Regions from separate parts of the Weizmannia agrestimuris genome, predicted to be linked through region 2. Evidence: riboswitches for the same ligand, from Rfam matches in the RefSeq annotation. Region 2 holds a riboswitch; the other holds the start of a gene.
The links. A riboswitch is a leader RNA that binds a small molecule or an ion and turns the genes downstream of it on or off. The one in region 2 is predicted to bind lysine.

Region 1: it holds a riboswitch for lysine, as region 2 does, so the genes downstream of both, NFR98_RS03505 (aspartate kinase) here and NFR98_RS09440 (amino acid permease) in region 2, are expected to answer to the same signal.

The regions. Positions count from the first base shown of each region.
Region 1 is NZ_CALPDC010000004.1:51,751-56,180, forward strand. Features, by position in the region: gene uvrC (excinuclease ABC subunit UvrC) at 1-1,359, shown strand, start outside; lysine riboswitch at 1,461-1,638, shown strand; gene NFR98_RS03505 (aspartate kinase) at 1,774-3,003, shown strand; gene NFR98_RS03510 (YslB family protein) at 3,043-3,501, opposite strand; gene NFR98_RS03515 (succinate dehydrogenase cytochrome b558 subunit) at 3,929-4,430, shown strand, end outside.
Region 2 is NZ_CALPDC010000021.1:16,633-21,062, reverse strand. Features, by position in the region: gene NFR98_RS09450 (ABC transporter ATP-binding protein) at 1-367, opposite strand, end outside; gene NFR98_RS09445 (helix-turn-helix domain-containing protein) at 394-936, opposite strand; lysine riboswitch at 1,413-1,606, shown strand; gene NFR98_RS09440 (amino acid permease) at 1,706-3,196, shown strand; gene NFR98_RS09435 (peptide MFS transporter) at 3,546-4,430, shown strand, end outside.

The sequences.
Region 1 (4,430 bases), on a different contig from region 2:
AAAAAGCTGCTGGACCGGTTGTATCCTTTGCGGAAATGCACCAATATGCCGGACCGCGTCTGCCTTTATTACCATTTGGGCCAGTGTCTTGCGCCGTGTGTCAATGAGGTGAAAGAAGAAACATACAAAGAGATCACCGATCAAATTACCCGCTTTTTGAACGGGGGTTACACGGAAATCAAAAAAGAACTGGAAGAAAAAATGCATGAGGCTGCAGAAAAGCTTGAATTTGAGCGGGCAAAAGAATACCGCGACCAGATCGCCAATATTGAAATGACGATGGAAAAACAGAAAATTACAATGACGGATTTTACGGATCGCGACATTTTCGGCTACGCAGTGGATAAAGGCTGGATGTGTGTCCAGGTCTTTTTCATGCGCCAAGGAAAGCTGATCGAACGAGATGTCTCGCTTTTTCCGTCTTACGATGAGCCGGATGAGGAATTTTTGAGCTATTTGGGGCAGTTTTACGCCAAACCGGAGCATATTAAGCCGAAAGAAGTGCTGATTACGGAAAAAGCAGACCGGGAACTGGCGGAACAACTGCTCGAAATCAAAGTGCTCCAGCCGAAAAAGGGCCAGAAACGAGAGCTCGTGTTAATGGCCGAGAAAAACGCAAAGATTGCATTGAAGGAAAAGTTTGCGTTGATTGAACGGGACGAGGAACGAACGATCAAAGCCGTTGAAAATCTTGGCGAAAAGCTTGGCATCTACACGCCACACCGGATTGAAGCGTTCGATAATTCGAATATCCAGGGGACAAACCCGGTTTCGGCGATGGTCGTGTTTGTGGACGGTAAGCCGGCAAAAAAAGAATACCGCAAATATAAAATCAAAACAGTGGAAGGGCCGGATGATTATGAATCGATGCGCGAAGTGATCCGCCGTCGTTACATCCGTGCCCTGAGGGAAAACTTACCGCTTCCGGATCTCATCATCATTGACGGCGGAAAAGGGCAAATTGACGCGGCAAGGGATGTGCTTGAAAATGAGCTCGGGCTTGAGATCCCGATCGGCGGCCTGGCAAAGGATGAGAAACACAATACATCGCAGCTTTTGTTCGGCAACCCGCTGGAAGTTGTGCCGCTCGGGCGAAACAGTCAGGAATTTTACCTGCTTCAGCGCATCCAAGATGAAGTGCACCGGTTTGCGATTACCTTCCACAGGGAATTGCGCGGAAAATCCGCTTTTCAATCGGCGCTTGACGATATTCCGGGCATCGGGCCGAAACGGAAAAAACAACTGCTCCGCCATTTTGGCTCCTTGAAGAAAATGAAACAAGCAAAGCTGGAAGAATTTGTGGAAGCGGGCATTCCGCGTCCGGTATCCGAAACATTAATCAAAAAATTACAAGAATAACCTGGCAGGGTTTTTCCGTATATGGTATAATCATGATAATTTCATATGGCAGGCTTTGTTTCAGACTTTCGGGAGCGGTCATCCCGCGTCCGGCAAAGCCGTTACATGATAGAGGCGCAAAACTTAAGAGTAAGAAGCGGGAGAAGATTGGGCTTCCGGGATCGTTTCTGAAAGGAAGTTTTGCCGAAGTGAAAATGGTCTCAATGCCGTTTTTGCTGGTTCTGTACTGAAGAAGTCCGGAACTGTCAGGATGAAATGTCTTGGAGCGCTATCTCACAGGAATAACTGCGTACCCGCGTTTGCAAAAGCGATGAGATATCCGTTCTCATTGCTTTTTTAAATGGGCGCCAAGTTGCTTTGCTTTCACTCTGACAGCCTCATCTTACTTATAAACTGCAGAAGGTGGCGGAGTTATTGGGAATCATTGTTCAGAAATTCGGGGGAACTTCGGTTGGGAATGTAGAAAGGATCCGGAATACGGTCAACCGGATTATTGAAGAAAAGGAAAAGGGCCATGATGTTGTTGTCGTTGTTTCCGCGATGGGCAAAACAACGGACCAGCTTGTCGGGCTTGCAAATGAACTCTCTACGTATCCTGCAAAACGCGAGATGGATATGCTGCTTTCAACCGGCGAACAGGTAACGATTTCGCTTGTCGCCATGGCACTGATCGATCGCGGCTACGATGCCGTTTCTTATACCGGATGGCAGGCCGGCATTATAACGGAACCCGTACACGGAAACGCCCGGATCACGGAAATCCGGACTGAAAAAATCAAATCCCGTCTGGCAACCGGGCAAATTGTAATTGTCGCCGGGTTTCAGGGCATCACCCCGGAAGGCGAAATTGCGACACTCGGCAGGGGCGGCTCGGATACAACGGCAGTGGCGCTTGCAGCAGCGCTTCATGCGGACCGCTGCCTGATCTACACGGATGTCACCGGCGTGTTTACGTCTGACCCGCGCTATATTCCGAATGCCCGGAAGCTTAAGGCTGTATCCTACGATGAGATGCTTGAACTGGCGAGCCTCGGGGCGGGCGTCCTGCATGCAAGGGCGGTGGAGTTTGCCAAAAATGCGGCTGTGCCGCTGATCGTTTGTTCGAGCCTTGAAAGGGAGGAAGGCACGTTAATAGAGGAGGAAGTTTCGGTGGAAAAAAATTTAATTGTCCGCGGCGTTGCATTTGAAGACGGCATTACAAGGGTAACCATTTTCGGGCTGGAAAACGGCTTCCGGAATTTGCCGGATATATTCACGACACTGGCGGAACACCATATTGATGTCGATATCATCATCCAGAACCGGACGGCGGACCATAAAACATATTTATCATTTTCGATAAAAGATAAAGATCTGAAAGAAACGGCCGATCTTTTGGAAGCCGGGAAAGAAGCCCTCAGCATCGACCATTTTGAAACGGAAACCGGCCTCGCAAAAGTGTCCATCATCGGCTCGGGCATGGTTTCCAACCCAGGCGTTGCGGCAAAAATGTTCCAGGTTCTGGCCGACCACGGCATTGCGATTAAAATGATCAGCACGTCCGAGATCAAAGTATCCACCGTTGTCGATGCAAAAGAAATGGTCCGGGCCGCCCGGTGCCTGCATGAAGCATTTGAACTGGATGCAGTGGAACAAAATATATGAAAATATGAAAAAGCAGGGGAGCCCCCTGCTTTTTCATATTTATTCCCCGGCCGGGTCTTTCGCATCCCACTGCACGGTGATCCGGATTTTTTTTGCCTTTTTCGCAACTTCTTCCACAGCTTCCGTGATCAGTTTTTTCTGCATCTGGTACTGCTCGGCCAAAAACCCGGCTTCAAGCTTGAATGTCGGTTCTGCGCCTGCGCCCATATCCAGCTGCCGTTCAATCATCGGCCCGGATAACTCAAATTCAATATGATATTTCTCTTCTTTTTTGATTGACAACGTTCCCCAGCCGGCCTCTTTGAAAAAAGAAACCATTTCTTCATAGGTAAGCAGCTGGAATTTTCTTGCCAAATGTTTTCCCGCCCAGTACAGAATATCCGGCGTTTCCTTGCCGAGTATATCCGGAATTAATATATTGCGCAACAGCTCATATCCGAATGCGGGCACCATCAGCTGTTCCGCAACGGTTTGTTCATTTCCACCAGAAGATTTCACGCAATTCCCCTCTTTCTATATGCTATATTATATACAAAATAAAACCGGACTTAAAAGCATTTTTTAAGTATACACAAAAATAAAGGGAACTTTTTCCGCCGGTTTCCGCGTTATACGGGGAAGTGGTACCGGTTGCGGTAAAATCCGATGAAAAAAGACAAGCCTTGGATAAAAATTTCTTTTTTATGCAAAAGCATATGGCAAAAGAGCTATACTGAAAAAATTTTAAAAAATGGAAGAAAGACTGACAAATATGACAAATAAACGGCATTTTCGGCGCAAATTCATGAATGCGTTTCCTTGACGCGCCCATTTGTCGGGAGTACAATAAAACTGTCACATAATTGTTATAAAATATTTATGCGGGAGGAAGCTATGCAAAATTTGTCTTCTTTGCATAAATTCACACTACAAAGGGGGATACAATGTGGCTGGAAATCGAGAGTTTTATAACCGCAAACTGCATTCTTTGCTGGGTGTTGTACCCATCGGCTTATTTTTAGTCATCCACTTGACCGTAAACCACTATGCGGTAAACGGTGCTGCTGCCTTCAATAAAGCAGCCGGTTTTATGGAAAACCTGCCGTTCCTGCTTTTTGTGGAAGTAGTATTCATTTATCTGCCGCTTCTGTTCCATGCAATTTACGGCTTATACATTTCGTTTACGGCATCGAGCAATGTCGGCACGATGGGCTACTTCCGGAACTGGATGTACCTATTGCAAAGAATCAGCGGTGTGCTGGTCCTGATCTTTCTCGTATTTCACATCTATGAAACACGCATTCAAATGGCGCTTGGCAAGGAATTGAATTTTGATCTGATGGCAAATCTTTTAGCAAATCGTTGGATGCTCGCCTGGTACATAATTGGGACAGTGGCTGCCATTTTCCACTTTGCCAACGGTCTCTGGTCGTTCCTGGTCAGCTGGG
Region 2 (4,430 bases):
TCAAGGCTTCTTTTACTTTTTGGTCAATCACAGCCGCCTTCATTTTTTTAATGCGCAGCCCGAACGCGACGTTTTCATACACATTTAAATGCGGAAACAGCGCATAATCCTGGAAAACGGTATTGACCTGGCGCCGGTTGGCCGGAACGTCATTCACGATTTTTCCGTTGATGTAAATATTTCCTTTTGTCGGCGCAATAAATCCTGCAATCAGGCGCAAAATGGTTGTTTTCCCGCAACCCGACGGCCCGAGCAGGGTGTAGAATTTTCCGCGTTCAATTTCAAAACTGACGTCATCCAAAATAGCAGGATCATCGTCGTATTGTTTCGTGACATGGTCAAAACGAATGATGATATCGCTGTTCATTGCTGTCCTCCTCTTCTATGTTCAGCTTACAGATACGATTCCGTGGCAACCAGTACAAGCCTGGACCGGCCTTCCGCGTCATTCAGGATCTGATGCTCATCGGATGCATGATAATAAATGGCTTCTCCGGCTTTCGCACGGTACAGGCGTTTGCCAAGCCGCACCGCAATCCGGCCTTCCAGTACATAGGCAAAGGTTTCCGATAAAGAAGGTTCAAACGTTTTAAACTCCCCTTTTTCCTCAAGCGTAAGCAGGATCGGTTCCATTTCCTTTTCATTCGATTCCGGGACGAGCCACTGGATTTTATAACCGCGCTCTTCATCGAGATAATCGGTCTGGTCTTCTTCCCCGTATACGACCTTTTGTTCACGCTCTTCTTCATCAAAAAATTCTTTCGGCGTGCAGCCGAGTACTTCCAATATATTAAAAAACGTGTCAATCGAAGGGGAGCTTAAATCCCGCTCAAGCTGGGAAATATAGCCTTTGCTTAAATCCGTACGCTCTCCAAGTTCCTCCTGGGTGAGTCCTTTTTTTAACCTTAAGTTTTTAATTTTTTTCCCGATCTCCATCATAAAACCTTCCATTTTGTTTAGCATTTGTAAACTCAAAGGCAAGGAAGTTCTTTTTTATTAAACTTTAAGTTTACTTTCATTTGTATTATATAAAAAAGCAGGCAGATGTAAAGGCCTTTTTGAAAAAAACACGAATCAGGCTGTCATCCTGCCTGTTTGTACCCGCGGAAAAGCGGTAGCCCCTCCTTTTCAGCCAACGAACCATCCCAATCAGGCGTTTGCAGTTTTCGCACGGAGAGGCAGATGTTTGCCAATAAGCCTGTATATAAAATGGACAAAATATTGCCGCGCTGTTGCCCGCTGCAAAAAGTCAATCATGCAAATTAGTGCCGGGCTTGATGTAAAAACTTAAGCCCATTTTATATCCCATATATTTTTGCCACCCCGTTCTGCTTCCTTTTCTATTGATTTTCCCTAAAAAAATAACTATAATAATATGTAAATCAAATGGAATAAAAAATCCTCATCAAATCCGGTGAGGTAGAGGTCGCAGCTTTTATGAGTAAATCGGACGAGACACGGGTAAAGTTTAAGACTCCGGTTGAAAGGAAAAGCTGCCGAAACGTGGTGCCGGATCCCGCGGTGCCATGTTGGGGCTGTTTCCGAACAGGAACAGAACTGTCACATATGCGATTCCCCCTCGCATATGTGTTGAGCTATCTTCGGAAGGTTGATGGAGGGTATACGCTTTGATGCCGCGTCTCCACGACTGCGGCATTTTTGTTTATTCCCTGCTCCTTCCTATATAAAAAGGAGTGAATCAAGGATGGATGACTTCTATCATGGGCAAAGCACTGCAGCCGGAGCGGTTCCCGTTGCAAAAAAGGGTGAATTGACGAAGCTGAAGCGGAAATTAAAATCCCGCCACCTGACCATGATTTCCCTCGGTGGATCAATCGGAACCGGGCTTTTTCTGGCAAGCGGCGGGGCAATCCACAGCGCGGGGCCTGGCGGTGCGCTTCTCGCTTATGCATTAATCGGCGTCATGGTGTACTTTTTAATGACAAGCCTTGCAGAAATGGCCGCCTACATGCCGGTTGCAGGCACCTTCAGCACGTACGCAACAAAATTTGTTGATCCGGCACTTGGATTTGCGCTTGGCTGGAACTATTGGTACAACTGGGCGATCACGATCGCAGCCGAATTATCAGCAGCAACCATTATCATGAAATTCTGGTTCCCGCACATGCCTTCGATCGTGTGGAGTGCGGCTTGCCTTCTCATCATGTTCTTATTAAATTATTTATCTGTAAAAGGGTTCGGGGAAGCTGAATACTGGTTTGCAATCATTAAAGTCGTAACCGTCATTGCCTTTATCATTGTCGGCGCACTGATGATTTTCGGGATTATGGGCGGAAAAACAATCGGCTTTTCTAACTTTACGATTGCAGACGGCCCAGTCCACGGCGGATTCCTGGCCGTGCTCGGGGTTTTTATGGCAGCCGGGTTTTCATTCCAGGGAACAGAACTGCTCGGGGTTGCGGCCGGTGAAAGCGAAGATCCGGAAAAGACCATTCCGCGTGCTGTGAAATCTGTATTTTGGAGAATCTTGCTTTTCTATATTCTGGCGATTTTTGTCATCGGCCTGTTGATTCCGTTCACGGATTCGAGATTAACCGCCGATGACATTACGATGAGCCCGTTCACAATTGTATTTCAGCGTGCCGGCATTGCTTTTGCGGCTTCTGTCATGAATGCGATTATTTTAACGGCTGTTCTTTCTGCCGGCAACTCGGGCATGTACGCGTCAACGCGGATGCTCTGGGAACTTGCGCGCGACGGCAAAGCGCCGAAATTCCTCGGGAAACTGGATAAACGCGGGGTGCCGGTGAATGCACTGATTGTCACTGCGCTTGTCGGAACGGTTGCTTTCCTTGCATCTTTCTTCGGCGACGGGGCAGTGTACAACTGGCTCCTGAACGCATCCGGCTTATCCGGCTTTATCGCCTGGCTCGGCATTGCCATCAGCCATTACCGATTCCGCCGTGCATATGTAGCACAAGGCAAAGCTTTGAGCGACCTGCCTTACCGTTCAAAATGGTTCCCATTCGGCCCGCTATTTGCGTTTGCCGTTTGTACGGTCGTCATTCTCGGGCAAAACTACCAGGCATTTTTGGGAGACCATATTAAGTGGGGAAGCGTGTTTGTCTCGTATATTGGCCTGCCCATCTTTATTGCCGTATGGCTCATTTATAAATTTGTGAAAAAGACAAAAGTCGTTTCTTTACAGGAATGCGATTTTAACCGAGAATCCTAACGGAAAAACCTGCGGTGGCTGCCGCAGGTTTTTTCCTTTCATCAGAAACTTACTTTTAACATAAATTATATGAAATTTACCTTTATTTTAATTTATGAAAACGTTTCCTTTATCTAGGAAAAAAATTCATTTTAAATATTTTCCTAGCTCAGAATCCTTTATTTCATGCGGGTTCCAGCCTTTTTTAACAATGGCGCACACAAATTTGCCAAAAAATTAATCTTTATTTTTTTCTCATTTTACGTTAATATTTTATCTATCGCATTCATTCCCCGAAAAAACCAGCACTTATTTTTCAGTTAATTTCACAAATTATGCCAATATGTGATTTTTACAAGGAGGCAATGGCATGTCAACAATCGACAAGAAAAAAGTTCTGGCAACTGTTCCACAGACCGGATTTTTTGGTCATCCAAAAGGGTTGTCGACTTTATTTTTCCTAGAGTTTTGGGAGAGATTCTCTTACTACGGGATGAAAGGGATTCTGATTTACTACATGTATGACCGCCTGTCAAACGGCGGGTTGGGATTGGACCCGACAACAGCCGCATCGATTGCTTCGATTTACGGCGCGCTTGTTTATATGTCGGGGATTATCGGCGGCTGGATTTCAGACCGTCTGCTCGGTTCCGCCAAAACCGTTTTTTACGGCGGAGTGCTGATTATGCTCGGGCATATTGCGTTGTCCTTTCCGGGAGGGTTCCCGGCGCTGATCGTTTCCATGGTGCTGATTGTGCTTGGGACAGGCTTGTTAAAACCAAATGCCGCTTCAACCGTCGGGGAATTGTATGATGAAAAAGACTTGCGGCGCGATTCCGGTTTCAGCATTTACTACATGGCGGTTAACCTCGGGGCCTTCATTGCGCCGCTCATTGTCGGAACAATCGGTCAGGGGTACAATTACCATCTCGGCTTCAGTATTGCAGCGATCGGAATGTTTTTCGGTTTGATCGCATTCACCATGTCCAGGAAGAAAAATCTTGGGCTTGCCGGCTCTGTTGTGCACAACCCGTTGAAGCCGGAAGAAAGAAGATCGACTTTCACCAAAATCGGCGTAGGAGCTGTCGTCCTGATTATTTTGCTGGCGATTACCATTCCGACACGGATTTTAAATCTGAACAGCTTTATTACCATCGTCAGCATTTTAGGATTTTTGATTCCTGCCTGGTACTTCTTTATGATGTACTTTAGCAAAAAAACATCGAAAGACGAACGCTCACGCATTTTGGCTTAT